Linked DNA regions of Gloeobacter violaceus PCC 7421. Each later gene encodes a partner of the first gene's protein in a complex. Links are inferred from orthologs where the notes say so. Each region holds a gene or a part of one and is shown in the gene's direction. Other genes may lie near its edges.

Region 1 (8,915 bases):
GCAGTTGGTCCACAGCACCGTCTCGCGTGAAGTCGCCGAGCGGGTGAAGGAACCGGAGTTGACGTCGATCACCGTGAGCGCCTCGGTGGGCTCGATGATGATGTAACCGCCGGAGGGCAAATCGACGCGGGGCCGCAGCGCCTCGCGAATTGCCGCGTTGACCCGAAAGTAATCGAGAATCGAACTGGGCTCGCGGTGGTGCTCGACGTAGACGCCCTGGGGCATGCGCCCGCCGTTCCAGTTGAGCAGGTGCTGCTTGACACGCTTGACCCCGACGTGGGAATCCACCACGATGCGGTTGACCTGGGCGCCGTAGGCGTCGCGCAAGATGCGTTGAATAAAGTCCTCGTCGCGGTTGAGCAAGGCCGGAGCCCGGGTCTCGGCGGTCTGCTTCTGAATTTTCTCCCACTGCTTGAGCAGGCTTTCGAGATCTTCGAGAACGCCCTGCTCGTCCATGCCGGCCGCCTCGGTACGCACCAGCAGGCCCATGCCCGGGGGTTTGATGAGCACCGCCAGGGCACGCAGGCGATTGCGCTCGTCGTCGTCGCGGATGCGCCGCGAGAGGTTGACGCCCCGGCCGAAGGGCATCAACACCAAAAAGCGTCCCGGCAGGCTGACGTTGCCGGTCAAGCGCGGACCTTTGTTGCCGGTGGGCTCCTTCATCACCTGGACGAGCACTTTTTGCTGGGGGGTGACCAGTTCGCTAATCGAAGCGGAGGAGCGGCGCAACCGGATCTGACCGAGGTCGGTGACGTGGATGAAGCCGTTGCGTTCGGGATTGCCGATGTTGACGAAAGCGGCGTCGATGCTGGGCAGCACGTTCTCAACGATGCCCAGGTAAATGTCTCCGACCTGGTGGTTGCCGGAGGCGACGATGAGTTCTTGAATTTGATCTTCTGCAAATACCGCCGCCAGACGGTATTGTTCCGCGATGATGATTTGCTTGGGCATAGGACTCCTTGTGAAAAGTGACGGCACCTTCAGTCCGTCACAGCAGCAGGCAATTGGGCTCATTTCGCGAGGTACTAAACAGCCTGGCAGCGATGTGCCAAAAAACGGGAGAGGACAGCGCAAGCGTCGCACTCCAAAAAACGCTGATTCGGCAAAGTTGTCCAGAATGTAGTCGAAGCGCAGCTGATATTCGGCAGAATATCATCAGCAAGCCCGGAAGGTTCGCTCTGGCAAGCATCCGACCACCGCGATTATACCGTCAACCCTGCCCGAACCGTAAGGCCAAACCCCAAATTCTCCACCGGTCTCGGGGGCGTTTGCTTCAATAGATAGCAGCGCGCCAAAACGCAACGTGCAGCAATGGCTTGAGATCGGCAAAGTCGTCGCTGCCCAGGGTCTGCGCGGCGAGGTGCGCGTGCAGCCGGCGACGGACTTTGCCGAGCGGCTCACCCGCCCGGGAGCGCGCCTGGTGGGCCGCTCGCTCGACGATGGCCGGGTGTTCCGATTGCAAAGTGGCCGGGCTATACCGGGGAAGGATCTGTTTGTCTGCCGCTTCGAGGGTGTCGAGGAGCGCAACGCCGCCGAAAAGCTGGTGGGCTCCACCCTCTGGATCGGCGCCGCCGAGCGGCCGGTGCTGGCTGCGGGCGAATTCTGGCTGCCGGATCTGATGGGAGTGAGGGTATTTCGTCAGGATACCGGTGAAGCAATCGGTGAGGTCAGTGATATGACGCGGGCGGGCAATGATTTGCTGGTCATTCGATTGAGCGGCGGGAAGACAGTGATGGTGCCCTTTGTCCATGCACTGGTGCCGGTGGTCGATCTGGAAGCGGGGCGCATCGAGGTGGTTGCGATACCGGGTCTGCTCGATCCGGAGGCGGCGGAAGCCGACGAAGCGTAAAATTGCCGCTGCCGGAGGCCAGGCGCCCCGGTCTTGGGCGGCATGTCAACGAATGCCAAAATTTTGTATCGAATCGGACATTTATTAATGTCGAGAAGACAGTCCCGGAGTCATCCTGGTTGGGTTGGCCGAGCAATGTGGAGGTAAGGCCCATGGTAGTTGCAGCTCCAGCGGCGTCCGCAAGCGAATCGATTTTCAAACCCCGTTACGACAATTTCATCGGCGGTCAGTGGCGAGCACCGCTCAAAGGGCAGTACACCGACAACATCACACCCGTCAACGGCCGGGTACTCTGCCAGGTGCCCCGCTCGACGGTCGAGGACATCGAACTGGCCCTTGACGCCGCCCACGCGGCGCGCGAAAGCTGGGGGGCGCTTTCGGCGGCCGAGCGCTCGAACATTTTGCTCAAGATCGCCGATCGCATGGAAGCGAATCTGCACAAGCTGGCGGTGGCCGAGACCTGGGACAACGGCAAACCGATCCGCGAGACCACCGGCGCCGACGTGCCGCTCGCTGTCGATCACTTCCGCTACTTCGCCGGGTGCATCCGGGCGCAGGAAGGTTCGATCAGCGAAATCGACGGCAACACAATCGCCTACCACTTCCCGGAACCGCTGGGGGTGGTGGGGCAGATTATTCCCTGGAACTTTCCGATCTTGATGGCGGCCTGGAAACTGGCCCCGGCCTTGGCGGCGGGCAACTGCGTGGTGCTCAAGCCCGCCGGTCCCACCCCCGCCTCGATTCTGGTGTGGCTGGAGGTCGTGGGCGACTTGCTCCCGGCCGGGGTGCTCAACGTCGTCATCGGCCCCGGTCCCGAGGTGGGCAAGGCCCTTGCCGCCAGCAAGCGCGTCGCCAAGGTGGCTTTCACCGGCGAGACGGAGACCGGCCGCCAAATCATGCAGTACGCGGCCCAAAACATCGTGCCGGTGACCCTCGAACTGGGCGGCAAATCGCCGAATCTGTTTTTTGCCGATGTCATGAACGCCGACGACGACTTTCTCGATAAGGCCGTCGAAGGCTTTGTGATGTTCGCCTTCAACCAGGGCGAGGTGTGCACCTGCCCGTCGCGCGCCCTGGTGCACGAGTCGATATACGAAAAATTCATCGACCGGGCCGTCCGGCGTGTGGCAAGCATCAAACAGGGCAATCCCCTCGACCCCGAGACGATGCTGGGCGCCCAGGTCTCCCAGGCCCAAATGGAAAAAATCGCCCGCTACGTCGAATTGGGCAAGCAGGAAGGGGCCGAGGTGCTCATCGGCGGCGAGCGCAACAGTGAACCGGGCGAAGGGCTCGCTGGGGGCTACTACTACAAGCCGACGGTGATGAAGGGCCACAACCAGATGCGCATCTTCCAGGAAGAAATCTTCGGGCCGGTGCTCGCGGTGACGACCTTCAAAGATGCCGAGGAGGCGGTGCGCATCGCCAACGACACCCCCTACGGCCTTGGGGCGGGCGTCTGGTCGCGCGACATCAACACCGCCTACCGGGTCGGCCGCGGCATCCAGGCCGGTCGCGTCTGGGTGAACTGCTATCACGTCTACCCGGCCCACGCCGCTTTTGGCGGCTACAAAGCGAGCGGCGTCGGCCGCGAGACCCACAAGATGATGCTGAGCCATTACCAGCAGACCAAAAACCTGCTGGTGAGCTACGACACCAAGCCCCAGGGCTTCTTCTGATTGAGCGCAGAGATCCGGCACACCTCCGGTGCCGTATTGTCTACACCTCGTCTTGCATCCCACCCGCCCTTTCGGGGGCGGGTGTTTTATTGCTGCTCGCCCCAGCCCACGGGTCAGGCCGATTGCCGACCGGTGCCCCACCGCTGATATGCTGCCGGAGAACAGCTTTCCCAGGGCTTTGACCCGGACTGCCTCCCGAGTTAGTGGGCCGATGAACGGTTTTTCTCGTTTTTTTGTTTGCTTCCCCTTGCGCGCAGGGTAGCTCGGAGTACTCTCAGTGAAGGCTGCACGTCCAGCAACCACTTCCCTTCGGCACTCCACAGATTCACCATGACCACAAGCAATACGAACACCGCCGCCACCACCGATGCCGCCAACGCCAGTGCCGGTGAGGCTCCGGTCACCTTTGTCCACTCTCCGAGTTTTGCGGAATTGCTCGACCGGCTCGGCGTCACCCTGGCCCTCACCACCTACCAGGCGGGCAAGCTCTGCTTTATCAGCACCTATCAAAACCGGCTGCGCCTGTTGATGCGTACCTACAACAAGGCGATGGGCCTGTTCCCCCACGATCAGGGCATGGTGCTCGCTACTCGCAACCAGATCTGGTCGTTTGTCAAAGCGCCTGAACTGCTCGCCGCTCACTATCCCGACCGTGACTACGACAATCTCTACTTGCCGCAGTGCTCGTTTGTGACCGGCGATGTGGCCGCCCACGACGTGTTTTTGCTGGATGGCGAAATTCATCTGGTTAATACGCTGTTTTCCTGTCTGGCGCGCGTCAGCCGGACCCGCAGCTTTGTGCCCACCTGGAAACCCAGCTTTATCAGCCGTCTGGCGCCGGAGGACCGCTGCCACTTCAACAGCGTCGCTCTCGATAACGGCAGACCGCGCTACGCCGTCGCCCTCGGGGCAACCGACTACGCCGCCGGTTGGCGGGCCGACAAAAATAACGGCGGCTGCGCCATCGATATTGCGAGCAACGAGGTGATTTACAAGGGGTTTGCCATGCCCCACTCGCCCAGGCTCTACCAGCGCCAACTCTGGGTGCTCAACTCCGGACGGGGCGAACTGGGCACCCTCGATGTCCAGGCGGGCAAATGGCAGCCGATTGTGCAGTTGCCGGGTTTTTTGCGGGGTCTGGGCATCTGGGGCTGGTACGCCTTTGTGGGTCTGTCGAAGGTGCGCGAGAAGGCCACCTTTGGCGGTACGCCCATCGACAACAGCGGCAGCCTCCAGTGCGGCGTGCAGGTGGTCAATCTCAAGACGGGTACCGTCGAAGCCTGGCTCACCTTTGACACCGGTATCGAAGAAATCTACGACGTGCAGCTCATCAACGGCTGCCGCCACCCGTTCGTGCTCGGCTTCCAAAAGGAGGACATCAACCGGGTCTTCAACTATCAGAACCCATGAAAAAGCCCCCCCTGCGCGGGGAGGGCTTCTGGAGACTCGATCAAGCTGGAAGACTAACTAACTGGCCAGGCGCAGCGGTTCTTTACGCGCAAAGAACCGCTGGATATCTTCTATACGCACCTGGCCCACCAACAGACCGCTCGGCTGCAAGACAGGGATGCGCGGCAGGCGCTTCTCCTGCAATCGGGTCAGCACTTCGTCGAGGGGCTGGTCGGCAGCGACCGTCTCGCTCGCATCCACCGGCTGCATCACTGCGCTGACCGGGGTGATTGCCCAGATCTCGGTCGGCTGCCGCAACAGGGCGCCCCGGTCAATGCGGCCCACCAGGCGACCGTCGTAGTCGGTGACCAGAAAGCTCACCTGGGAACTGCCCAGCGCGTACAGGTCCGCGAAGGAGCGCAGGCTTGCGTGGGCCGGTACCGCCGGTTCGGTGCGCACGGCCGCCTGCACGGCGGTCAGGCCGCTCAGCCGTCCCTGGACGCGGGCGTACTCGCTGTAGCGGCGAGCGTTGCTGAAGACGAACCAGCCGATAATCGCAAACCACAGGCCGTTGAAGTTGCCGATCACGAACAACCCCCCCAGCATCATCAATACGCCGACCCCCTGACCGGTGATGCCGGCAAAGCGGATGCCCTTGTACTGGTTGCCGGTCACACCCCAGACCAGCGCCTTGAGGACGTTGCCGCCGTCAAGCGGCAGACCGGGCAGCATGTTGAAGATGGCAAGCGCCAGGTTGACCATGGCAAGCAAGCTCACCACCGCGCCCGCGGGACCCGCCAGGGACAGCGCCTGCTCAAGTCCGTAAAACAGCCCGAACAGGGCAATGCTCACCAGTGGACCCGCCAGGGCGACCACGAGCGCTCCCCACGGCGAGCGGGACTCGCGCTCGATCTGGGCGACACCGCCGAACAAAAACAAACTAATCGACTGCACCCGGATGCCCTGGGCGATGGCGGCAAAGCTGTGGCCCAACTCGTGCAGCAGCACCGAGGCAAACAGCAGCAGCGCCGAGACGAAACCGGTCAGCCACGGCACAAGAGTGCCCCACTCGGGGTGCTGGGCGCCCAGGGCCGAGCCGTAGGACCAGGTCACAAACGCCAAGATCAAAAACCAGGACACATCGATGAAAAATGGAATCCCAAACAGGCTGCCCGCCCGAATGGCGCCTTTTTTCTGCGTGACCTCTTGCATGGATGGACTCCTTGCTTGGGAAAAACATCCCTTTCATATTTCCCATTTTAGACTAATTCTAAGCAGAGAGTCAATTGACTTGAGCCATGCTCCATCAATGGGTGGAGAGGGCTGGGAGGGTCTATGCAGTCTTGAATACTGCCATCGGCCGGGACGGGTGCCATGATGTGAAAAAACTGGGTATGCTCCGATGAGCGAGACTTCCATCACAGACAGCGTTGAAACTAAAATTGGGCTGGACGACCCGGCGCTTCTGATTAACCGGGAACTCAGTTGGCTCGAATTTAATTCCCGGGTGCTCGACGAAGCGCTCGACGAGCGCAACCCGCTGTTGGAGCGGCTCAAGTTTCTGGCCATCTTCAGCAGCAACCTGGATGAATTTTTCATGGTGCGCGTCTCGGGCCTCAAGCAACAGGTCGAATTGGGTTTGACGAACAAAACCCCCGACGGTCTTGGACCGCAGGCGCAGCTCGACGCCATCGCCCACCGGCTGCGGCCGTTGCTCGAGACCCAGACGATGGCGCTGCGCACCCAGATTTTGCCGAGGCTCGCCGAAGAGGGCATCCGCATCTGCGACTACGGCGAGATCAAGATTCTGCCCCGGCAGCAGGAGCGGCTGCAGCGTTACTTCGAGGAGCAGGTCTTCCCGGTGCTCACCCCGCTTGCGGTCGATCCGGGTCACCCGTTTCCGTACATCTCCAACTTGAGCCTGTCCCTGGCGGTGCTGGTGCGCGATCCGGTGAGCCGCAAGGAACTGTTCGCCCGCGTCAAGGTACCCCAGGGGCTGCCGCGTCTGGTGCCGCTCGGGATTCCCAATCAGTTCGTTTCGCTTGAAGAGGTGATCGGTGCCCACCTCGACCAGCTGTTTCCGGGCATGGAAGTCCTCAGCCGGCATCCGTTTCGGCTCACGCGCAACAGCGATCTGGAAATGGCCGAGGAAGAAGCCGAAGATCTGCTGCTCACCATCGAGCAGTCGGTGCGCAATCGCCGCTTCGGCGAAGCGGTGCGTCTGGAGATTACCCCCCAGATGCCGGTTCACGTGCGTGCGCGCCTGCTCGAAGAACTCGAACTGGACGAGCAGGACGTCTATGAAATCAACGGCTTGCTCGATTTGCGCTGTCTTTGGCAACTGGCCGGGCTGGAGAGGCCCGATCTCAAGCACCGGCCCTTTAGCGCCCAGGTGCCGCCCGATTTTCGCAACCCTCAACTCGATATCTTTCAGCTCATCCGCCAGGGCGACCGGCTGGTGCACCACCCCTACGATTCGTTTGCCGCCACCGTCGAGCGCTTCGTCTCGGCGGCGGCGGACGATCCGGACGTGCTCACCATCAAGCAGACCCTGTACCGCACCTCCGGCGACTCGCCTATCGTGCGCGCCTTGATTCGCGCCGCTGAAAACGGCAAGCAGGTGGCGGTGCTGGTGGAACTCAAAGCCCGCTTCGACGAAGAGAACAACATCAACTGGGCGCGAGCCCTGGAGCGCGCCGGGGTGCACGTCGTCTACGGCCTGGTGGGTCTTAAGACCCACGCCAAGGCGCTGTTGGTGGTCCGCCGCGAAAAAGGCCACATCCGTCGCTACGTGCATCTGGCCACCGGCAACTACAACTCCAAAACCGCCAATCTCTACACCGACTACGGTCTATTTAGCTGCAGGCCGGATCTGGGGGCCGACGTCACCGATTTGTTCAACTATCTGACCGGCTACTCCCACCAGACCCATTACCGCAAGCTGCTGGTCGCTCCTGCCCGCATGCGCGACCAATTTGTCGAACTGATCGACCGCGAGATTGCCGCGCGCTCCCCCGAGGCTCCCGGGCGGATCATCGCCAAGATGAATTCCCTGGTCGACCCGATTTTGATCCGGGCGCTGTGCCGGGCTTCCCAGGCCGGGGTGCACATCGATCTGATTGTGCGCGGCATCTGCTGTCTGCGGCCGGGCTATGCCGAGGTGAGCGAAAATATTCGCGTCATCAGCATCGTGGGCCGCCTGCTCGAACATTCGCGGGTGTTCTACTTCGGCAACGCCGGCAACAGCGAAGTCTACATCGGCTCTGCTGACTGGATGCCCCGCAATCTCGATCGGCGCGTCGAGGTGATGACCCCTGTCGAAGAGCCGCGCCTGCGCGAGGAACTGGTCGCTTTTTTGAATCTGCTGCTCAGCGACAACCGCCAGAGCTGGGAGTTGCAGACCAACGGCGCCTACGCCCGCCGTCAGGCGTTGCCCGGTGAAATCGAAATCAGCTCCCAGCAGGTGCTCATCGACCGGGCGCTCAGCCGCTGAGGATTATTTACCGGCAGCGGAGGGCTGGAACTTTTCGGTCCCCAGAACCACCTTTGCAGAGAGGATCTTATCGCCGATGCGCAGTTTCTCGGCGTTGGTCAGACCATCCACCACGTAACCGAAGACCGTGTAGCGCCCATCCAGGAAGTTGCCGCGCGGGTTGACCATTTCGTTGTTGGCGTAGGTGATATAAAACTGGGTCGAACCGGAGTTGGGGTCTTTTTCGGTGTGCGCCAGACCGACCGCTCCGGGCAAGTGGCGCATCACCGGGAAAATCTTCTCGGGGATCCCCGCCTGGCGGAGGGTCTTGCCGTAAACCGGCTGGGAGGCACCCTCAGGAATGATCTCGATGGGCACCCGCCGGATCTTGCCGGTGGCCGGATCGAGGTAGCCGCCGTCGTTTTTGCCCTGGGGATCGCTCACCTGCACCAGGTAACCCTTTTCGAAGCGATTGAAGGCCGTGCCCGTGTAGACGCCCTTTTGCACCAGATCGATAAAGTTGCCGGCG
Region 2 (8,830 bases), 660 kb from region 1 along the record:
TTAAATGGAAAGGCACTGCCGCCGGGCAAAGAGGAGTACAACACCACGACACCGTCATTGGTCGGGTCGCTCGAGAGCGACCAGGGAAAAGTCGCCCAGCCCAGTAAACCGCCGCTGGGATTGGCCGTATAAAAATTGAGCGTCGAGGTGGGCGAGACCGCAAGGGCCGATTTGGCTTCGCGCTCGGCGCTTGAACCGGGCGTCATTGCAAACCAGGTGGCATTGTCGGTGCGGTCGATCGACTGCACATAAAAAGAAAAGCCGGTACCGCCGTAGGCCGAGTTCAAAACGGCGATCTGATTGTAGACATCAGTGTCGGAAAGGTTGCCTGTGGAGCCGCTGGAGATGACGTGAAAAGCCACCGGGACGCTGGCACCGCGCTGGGGGGCAGCAATGTTGGACTTGTTGCGCCGCTCGATGAGCCATTTGTCGATTCTCTGCTGCACTTCCTTAATCACCGCCGGGTTCGGCGAAGCGGCGGCGCAACGGGCACCACTGCCGATGAACGCTTCTTTGGATTCAAAAAGAAAACCGCCGACCGCAAAACCTGGCTCTCCAGCTGCTTGAGAGGGCACGGCGCCACAAACAAGCACAGCAAACAACAATGCCATTGTCCGTTTCATTGGGTAACCACTACTTAACTCTACGGGTGGTTACCGTAGCATCCACCACAGCCCAAAACGGTTTGCATATATACGAACAATTACTTAAATTGCAAATAAATATATAGCCAACAATCGGAATTCCCGGCGATTAAGAGCCGGACATGCCAAGACCGGCTGCCACAGCGGCACCGATGGCGGTGTTGATCACGTTCGTCATCTCGTTGGTGAGCCAGCCGCGTTGCTGGAGGGTGGCTCCAATCAGGCTTTCGCAGGTGGTGGCCACGAAGGCAGCGACCACGCACCAGAGCAATCCCCAGCCCGAAACATATCCCACCAGCCAGCCGCAGGCCGCGAGCACCAGCGATCCGGCCACCCCGGCCAGGGTGCCTTCGAGGCTCACTGCCCCCTCGGTCCCGGCGGGAACGGGCCTCAGCGTCGTCGCGAGATAAGTTGTTTTGCCGTAGGCCTTGCCCACTTCGGAGGCGGCGGTGTCCGAGAGTTTGGTGGCGAGGCTCGCGGTGTAGGCCAATAGCCACAGCGGATTGGGAACAGCAATGTACCCCAAGGCGCACAGGGCCGCGACGGCGGCCGAACCCCAGACGTTTTCCGGCCCGCGCCGCCCCCCACGCCCCTCGGCGATTCCCTTGGCCGCCTTGCGCGCAAACCCGATGCGCGTCGCCAGCGTGCCCAGCGCGAAGTACACAAGGATGATTGCGTAACCCCGCCAACCTAGAGCGCCCCAAACGAGCACCCCCAGCGCCCAGGCGTTGAGCAGGCCCCAGTTGGTGAGCAACTTGGCCGGGAAAGCCAGGGCGCCCAGAAGGGTGTTGACGGCAAGCGCGATCGACCAGTTGGTAAGCAAGGCTCAGCGAAACATGCTGCTGACGGAGGAATCTTCGTGGATGCGCCAGATCGCCTCGCCGATCAGATCCGCCACCGAGAGCACCCGCAGTTGCGGGAAGCGACGATCGGGCGGCACCGGGATGGTATTGGTGACCAGCACCTCGGTGAAAGTGCCGTCGGAGAGGCGGTCGATGGCCCGGGAGGAGAAGACCGCATGGGTGGCGCAGGCGTAGACTTCTTTGGCCCCCTGGCGCAACAGCACCTTGGCCGCCTCCGAGATGGTGCCGGCGGTGTCGATCATGTCGTCGACCAGGATGGCGGTTTTGCCCTTGACGTCGCCAATCACGTTCATGACTTCGACTTCGTTGGGAGCCTGGCGGCGCTTGTCGACGATGGCAAGCGGGGCGTCATCGAGTTTTTTGGCAAAGGCGCGCGCCCGGCTGACACCGCCCACGTCGGGGGAAACGATCACCATATCGCCCAGCTGCTTTTCTTTGATGTACTGCAGCAGGACCGGCGAGCCGTAGACGTGGTCGAGGGGAATGTCGAAATAGGCCTGGATCTGAGCGGAGTGCAGGTCCATGGCAAGCACCCGGTCGACACCTGCCGCTGTGATCAAGTTGGCCACCAATTTGGCGGTGATCGATTCGCGACCGGCGGTCTTGCGGTCGGCGCGGGCGTAGCCGTAGTAAGGAAGCACGGCGGTAATCTGGCGGGCGGAAGCGCGGCGGCAGGCATCGATGAGAATCAGCAACTCCATCAAGCTGTCGTTGACGGGGCTACAGGTGGGCTGGACCAGATAGACGTCGCAGCCGCGGATAGACTCTTGAATCTGAACGTACAATTCGCCGTCGGCAAAGGACTTGCGCACCAGCGGTCCGGGGGCCAGGCCCAGGTAGCGGGCCACCAGTTGGGCCAGTTCCGGATTGGCCGAACCGGAGAACAATCTCAGCCGCTCGTCACCCATCAGGCGCACCGGTTGTACCGTGGATCTGCGCGGCAGCAAGTCAGGAAAAACCACCTTATGTACCCATTTATAGAGACAGCGAACCGCTCGGGCGCTACGGGCAGTCCAAGACAGTCTAGGCCCTGGCTGCGGTCAGTTTAACATAGACCCGGAACGCCTATCTGCCTCTCACGCCCGCCTGCACGAGGATCAATCGCCGCCGCGGACTCGGCAGACGATGGAGCCGTCGTTGATCTCCACGCGTTCCGTAGCCAAACTTAATCGAAAATGCCTTGATTGTGAGCGCATGTTAAGTAGGGGAATGGTACGGTTACAGAACCCAGTTTCGGTAGCCAGGCATACGTGGAGGTGCTGTCCCATGGAGAACATCATCCGATCGCAGATGAGCGAATTCGATGAGAATCGTGTGCACGGTCTCAAGGCCCGTTGCAAAGTGATACCTGACACGCGCAACCATCAGGGCTTTTTTATCTCCGAGGACACCTACACGCTCATCGAAGAGACGGAGACGGGCTGGGCCTACATTTGCACCGACGACTCCGAAGACGGTTTCCCGAGTCGCTGCCACTTCGTCAACCCGGACGATCTGCGCTTTTTGAAGAAGTTCCAATAGCACTAGACGCCCGGCTCAAAATTCTGTACACTTGTGCATTGTCGCTATTGTGGCGGACTCCGGCACCGGCTGGTGTTTCCGCCCGCTGAGACCGCTCGCGAGGGCGGTTTCGATCTGCCAGGAGCACATGCACTATGGGCATTCGCAAATATCGACCGATGACCCCGGGCACCCGCCAGCGCTCCGGCGCTGACTTTGCCGAGGTCACCAAGTCCAAGCCCGAGAAGAAACTCACCAAGTACGTCCACCGCAAGCAGGGGCGCAACAACCAGGGTGTGATCACCAGCCGATTTCGCGGCGGCGGTCACAAGCGCCTGTACCGCTTCATCGACTTCAAACGCGACAAGCGCGGCATCCCGGCCGAAGTCCTGGCCATCGAATATGACCCCAACCGCAACGCGCGCATCGCCCTGGTGCAGTATACCGATGGCGAGAAGCGCTACATCCTGCATCCGGTCGGGCTCAAAGTCGGCGCGCGCATCAGTGCCGGCGAAGACGCGCCTATCGAACTTGGCTGCGCACTGCCGCTGGAGAAGCTGCCGCTCGGCTCCAACGTCCACAACATTGAGCTGTTGCCGGGGCGGGGCGGCCAGATGGCCCGCGCCGCCGGGGCGGTTGCCCAATTGATGGCCAAAGAAGGCGACTACGCCACGCTGCGCCTGCCCTCGGGCGAAGTGCGCGTCGTGCGCAAGGAGTGTTACGCCACTTTGGGGCAGGTGGGCAATCTCGACGCCAAAAACATCTCCATCGGCAAAGCCGGTCGCCAGCGCTGGTTGGGCAAACGCCCCCACAACCGCGGCGTGGTCATGAACGCGGTGGATCACCCCCACGGCGGCGGCGAGGGCAAAAGTCCGATTGGCGGCAAACCCCAGACCCCTTGGGGCAAGAGTGCCCTGGGCACCAAGACCCGCAAGCGCCGCAAGCCCAGCAGCAAGTTCATCATCCGCCGTCGCAAGACGGCTTCCGGGCGAGGTTAGCAAGCATCATGGGACGTTCGCTGAAAAAAGGAGTCTTCGTCGCCGATCACCTCCTGCGCAAGATCGAGACGATGAACAGCAAAAACGAGAAGCGCGTCATCAAGACCTGGTCGCGCGCTTCGACGATCGTGCCGCAGATGATTGGCCACACGATCGCGGTGCACAACGGCAAGGAGCACCTGCCGGTCTACGTCACCGAGCAGATGGTGGGCCAAAAACTCGGCGAGTTCGTGCCGACGCGCGTCTTCAAGGGCCACGCTGGCAAAGACAAAAAAGGCAAGCGCTAGGGGCGCTAGCGACAAACCCCGGTGGAGCCTCCCCTCCATCGGGGTTTTATTTTAAGATGCGCTCACCAGACACTGATCTCATCCGCAGGGCCACCGGCGGCGTAAGTTTGTGGGGGGATTACGACCAAAAAAGCCGACTGGTTGCACCGCCATCGGCCCTTCCGGCGTCGAATCTCACCCTCAATCGGCACAACGCGTATGGCCCCACAACTTGCGATTCCCTCGAAGACGTTCACGCTGCTGAGCATCGGCCAGCGGGGTGTGGGCAAAACGGTATTTCTGGCGGGCAGTTGCGCCCACCTGCTGGAGCGCCGGGATCCCAGCCGGCCGCTCTGGTTTGAGAGCAGAGACGGCGACTCGCGCAAACAAATTGACAAGATCTTGGAGTACATGGCCCGCACGGGCGAGTATCCGCCGGCCACCGCCGCAGTGAGCACCTTTCAGTTCAGTCTTAAATGCCGCTCGGCGCTCGGGACGCGCACGCTCTGCCACTTTCGCTGGCAGGATATTCCGGGCGAAATTTGTCACGTGCTCGACCCGGCTTTTCGGCAGATGATCCTCACCTCCCACGGCTGCTGCGCCTTTCTTGACGCCGAGGCGCTTCTGGAGCGCGAAGGTTATCTAGAAGAAGCGGCGGGGGTAATCGAACAGGTGATGCTGATTGCCAATCTCGTTGCCCTCAATGGGCTCAAGTACGCCTTTACCTTGGTGCTCACCAAGTGCGACCGCCTGCGCTCGCAGCCGCAATTGGCGGTGCGGCTGGAGGAACGTCTGCAGCCGGTGCTAGAGCAACTGCAGGCCCTAGGCTGCCACTACCGGGTTTTTCAATCCGGGATGATCCTGCGGGCCGGGGCGCCGGTCCCTGTCGAGGCGACCGCTGGGGTAGACGCGCTGGTGTGGCTGGTCTCGGAGGTCAACAAGGCTCACCGCGACCGCTGGACGCAGACGGTGGGCAGATGGCTTGCGGGCTTGCTCGGAGGCGGCCCGGTAAACCAGACTGAGCGAGGGGCGCTCGGGGCGCTGCTTGCCTCGCAACCCTCCGCATCCAAGCCCCACTAGCGGTTGCTTTCTGTCGGGCCATCACAAAACGCCATGTCTTTGCTGCTTGAACCATTGATCTATACCAGTCTGCCGGGCAGGGGGTTTGCGACCCTGACGAGCGATGCCGTCGATGAAGCCACGCGCCAAGTGTTCTTCGATGAGATCGTCTCTCGCCACTGGAACGCCTACGACCCACCCCCGGCCAACTTTCGGGCGGCTTTTCTGCATTGGGATCCAGCCTGCGGCCGCACGCTGTTCGGCTGGCTGTACAACGACGGGCGCGACGAGATCGGCCGCGCGAACGTGCCGTATTTTTTGTGCTACCGGTTGCGCGATCCCCTCGATACTGTGCGGCTGGAGCGGGTTTTTGCAGCTCTGGAGCGCGGACCGCTTGCCTTTGTCGAACGGGCGAGTCTGCCCACGGCACTGGTGAGTGTGGCCTGGGGCGAGGAGACGACCGCCGATGCGGCGCGGCCGGGGGTGGCTCTGCCTGCACCCATCAAGGCGTTCGCCCGTGAGGGTTGGCGCCGGGGTGAACCGGTGCGGCTGTTTGTAGCCGGGGAGGAGCCGGCCGCTACGACGGACGCAACGGCGCGGGCTATCGAAGCGCTGACCGCCCGGCTGCCGGTAGCTGTGCGGGAGCGCCGGCAATCGCTGGAGCGGCGCAAGGCCCGCCGCACGCCCAGATTGGCGATTGCCGGGGCACTGGTATTGGTCGCTTCGCTGGCGGGTGCCGCCGTGGCCCTGTGGCAGCCCGGTCCCCCCGCACCCGCCCGGATCGCTTCTTCCCCGGCGGCGCGCTGTCAGGGCAACAATTGCCCATCCTGGCAGCAGGCGCGCGCCAGGACAGTGGGCGCTCACCCCGGCCCGGTCTGGGCAAGCGCGGTGCGGCCCGACGGCCGCATGTACGCCAGTGGCGACGACGATGGGGCCATCCGGCTATGGTCCCCCGCCGGGACCCTGTTGCAGACGCTGGAAGGCCACACAGGCACCGTGCGCGCCGTGGTCTTTACCCCCGACGGTCGAGCCCTCGCCTCCGCCGGCAGCGACCGGCGCGTTCGCCTGTGGGATGTGGGCACGGGCAAATTGCGGCACACCCTCAAAGGACACAGCCAGCCGGTCTGGACTCTGGCGATGGCCCCCGACGGCCGCATCCTCGCCTCCGGCAGCGGCGATCGCAGCGTGCGACTGTGGGACATCGCCTCCGGGCGGCAACTGTACCGGCTGCGCGGCCATGGTGATTGGGTCTTCGCCGTCGCCTTCAGCCCGGACGGCCGCACCCTCGCCTCCGCCGGCAAAGACGAGACGATCCGCCTGTGGAACAGCGCCGACGGCAAGCTGTTGGCTACCCTGCGCGGCCACAGCGCTCCGGTGCGCGCCCTCGACTGGAGCAAGGACGGCCGTACCCTCGCCTCGGCAAGCTGGGATAAAACCGTGGCGCTGTGGGATGTACCTGGCCGGACGGTACGCACCCGCTTGAGCGGACACACCGGCCGGGTGACGGCGGTGAGCCTCGCCCCGGATGGTCAGTTGGTCGCAAGCGGCAGCATCGACGGCACCGTGCGGCTGTGGCGACCCGATACCCGCCGGCAGATCCATCGGTTCGATCTTCCAGACTGGGTGCTCTCGCTGGGATTCAGCCCGGATGGGCGAATGTTGATAGCAGGCGGCAAAGACAGCACATTGCGCCTCTGGCAACACCTCTAGAGCGGTTTATAGCTGACACCTGGAGGCCTTGGTGAACAAAGGTTTCAAGCCTGATCCCACTGATCTGCCAAACACGGGTGAAACGTTGATTTTTCGTGGGCTGAAACCCCGTGCTTTCGTTGAAAAGTCCCAATGTGACAAATCAGGGATCATGAGCAAATCACCGAGGCTTTTGCCGCCGACCGTCATTTCAAGCAGGCCGGATTCATCGAGCTGCTGTAGCTATAAGGTGCCAAAGTATTTTCAGCTAACCACTGGGGATGGATAGTTCCGCGATCGCCCTGGAAATCGCCACGCGCTGCTCGCTTCCGTAACCCCAGCGCTGCAAGAAGGCGGCGTAATCACCCTCTCCAGTGGCTAAAGCCTGGCGCAGCAGCTCCAGATGGCGTGCGAGCGGCTCTATTTTTAGTTGGGCGATCAAAGCCGCGCTGCGGCGGGCCACCCGATCAGAGCCCAAAGCGGCCTGCTCGTCGCCGCCCTCGCGGTGCGCCCAGATCATCGCCGTGGACATGGCGAGGTTTTTAATCATCAGCTCGGCCACCAACTCCGGCGCCGTGCGCAGTGCCGCGAGCACCTCCTCGGGCACTTGATCGGCGGCGGCCCACCGGCCGGGCAGAAACGTCACAAAAAAGCCCCGTGCGCCGTTGGCCGCGGAGATCAGTTGCGCCACCTCCTGGTAGAGCCCCTCGCCGCCGAGCTGTCCCGCCGCCTGGGCATCGAGCAGTTGGGTCGCTTGCTCGATGGCTTGTTCGAAACTGAGCGTCCGGACCGACATCGCACCCAAAAAAACACCGCATCCAAAGTCTATCCGGGGAAGGCCAAAAGTTGAGCGCCGCCAAACCCCGGCGCGCGCTGCCGGGCGGGCTATCACCTTTATGAGGCGGTCTGTGCGGGCCAGTGATCGTATTCCATGCGCCGGGCGGTCCAGCGGGCCACCTGCGGGCCGTGCAGACGGCTCACCAGATAGAGGCTCATGTCGATCCCGGCGGAGATACCCGCTGAGGTGAGAATTTTGCCTTCGTCGACGAAGCGGGTGTTTTCGAGCACCTCCACCTGGGTGTAACGACTGCGCATCCAGTCGGTCACCGACCAGTGGGTGGTGACCCGCCGTCCATCGAGCAAGCCGGCCTCGGCGAGCAATAGCGCCCCGGTGCAGACGCTCGCGGTGATTTCGGTGGTCCGGTGTTGCCCTGCGATCCACTGTAGGAGTTTCTGGTTGCCGAGCAGTTTGCGCGTGCCGATGCCGCCCGGCACGAGCAAAACATCGAGGGGCGGGTGGTCGGCGAGTACCGCCTGGGGCTGGACCTGCAGCCCGCCCACGCACCGCACGACGGCGTGGCGCTCGGCGATGGTGAGCACTTCAAAAAGCGGCTGCTCGTCGCCGTCGTCGCCGTCCGCGCGGGCCACCGAGAAGACCTCGAAAGGGCCGCACAGGTCGAGCACCTCGACATTATCAAAGATTACGATTCCCACAGTCCGCATGCGCCGTCTCCATGATCCACAGCTTGGTAGCCGCCGTCAGTCGAAGACCGGCGGCCACAGTTCACTAACCGGCACTTCCCAACCGGACAACACATCCGCAAATCGAAGGCTGTCTGTACCGCTCAGCACCTCCAGCAGCCGCCCGGGACGATACACACTCACCGTCCGTTTGTCCGGATCGAGAAGCAGCCCGACCTCCGCTCCAATCGCCAGATAGGCCAACAACTTTTCTTCGAGCACTTTGAGGCGGTCGGTGCTGGATTTGATCTCCGCCACCAGATTCGGCACCACCTGGGCATAGGTGCGCG

Evidence for each region.
Region 2: the proteins of rimM (region 1) and rpsS are in contact, whole or in part, in a crystal structure (PDB 3A1P), measured with the Thermus thermophilus proteins. The link is inferred for Gloeobacter violaceus PCC 7421 from one-to-one orthologs. Residues at the interface, in WP_008632437.1 of Thermus thermophilus: Val4, Glu5, Ile6, Gly7, Arg8, Arg22, Gly23, Glu24, Val26, Leu84, Glu85, Glu86, Gly87, Arg88, Tyr89, Tyr90, Tyr91, Phe92, Leu94, Asp111, Ile112, Leu113, Asp114, Ala115, Gly116, Ala117, Gln118, Asp119, Val120, Ile122; in WP_011173711.1 of Thermus thermophilus: Lys28, Arg29, Leu30, Lys32, Thr48, Gln56, His57, Val58, Pro59, Val60, Tyr61, Thr63, Met66, Glu73, Phe74, Pro76, Thr77, Arg78, Arg81, His83, Gly84, Lys85, Glu86, Ala87, Lys88, Ala89, Thr90, Lys91, Lys92, Lys93.

Annotation. Positions count from the first base shown.
Region 1 is NC_005125.1:1,612,308-1,621,222, reverse strand. The notes cover bases 254-3,076. They hold rimM (ribosome maturation factor RimM), read left to right. Parts: upstream 254-1,303; coding sequence 1,304-1,849; downstream 1,850-3,076. Other genes in these bases: GLL_RS07835 (acetaldehyde dehydrogenase ExaC), read left to right, coding at 2,002-3,076; GLL_RS07845 (Rne/Rng family ribonuclease), read right to left, coding at 254-951. In the rest of the region: more of GLL_RS07845, read right to left, coding at 1-253; more of GLL_RS07835, read left to right, coding at 3,077-3,525; GLL_RS07830 (TIGR03032 family protein), read left to right, coding at 3,856-4,935; GLL_RS07825 (site-2 protease family protein), read right to left, coding at 4,993-6,126; ppk1 (polyphosphate kinase 1), read left to right, coding at 6,317-8,407; GLL_RS07815 (peptidylprolyl isomerase), read right to left, coding at 8,411-8,915. UniProt on the Escherichia coli protein: One of at least 4 proteins (Era, RbfA, RimM and RsgA/YjeQ) that assist in the late assembly stage of the 30S ribosomal subunit.
Region 2 is NC_005125.1:955,845-964,674, forward strand. What follows is about bases 2,915-5,652. They hold rpsS (30S ribosomal protein S19), read left to right. Parts: upstream 2,915-4,013; coding sequence 4,014-4,292; downstream 4,293-5,652. Other genes in these bases: GLL_RS04710 (hypothetical protein), read left to right, coding at 2,915-3,028; rplB (50S ribosomal protein L2), read left to right, coding at 3,163-4,005; GLL_RS04725 (hypothetical protein), read left to right, coding at 4,491-5,351; GLL_RS04730 (WD40 repeat domain-containing protein), read left to right, coding at 5,385-5,652. In the rest of the region: GLL_RS04695 (zinc metalloprotease), read right to left, coding at 1-623; GLL_RS04700 (TIGR00297 family protein), read right to left, coding at 754-1,467; GLL_RS04705 (ribose-phosphate pyrophosphokinase), read right to left, coding at 1,471-2,454; more of GLL_RS04710, read left to right, coding at 2,774-2,914; more of GLL_RS04730, read left to right, coding at 5,653-7,040; GLL_RS04735 (hypothetical protein), read right to left, coding at 7,288-7,815; GLL_RS04740 (DJ-1/PfpI family protein), read right to left, coding at 7,914-8,522; GLL_RS04745 (Uma2 family endonuclease), read right to left, coding at 8,559-8,830. UniProt on the Escherichia coli protein: In the E.coli 70S ribosome in the initiation state it has been modeled to contact the 23S rRNA of the 50S subunit forming part of bridge B1a; this bridge is broken in the model with bound EF-G.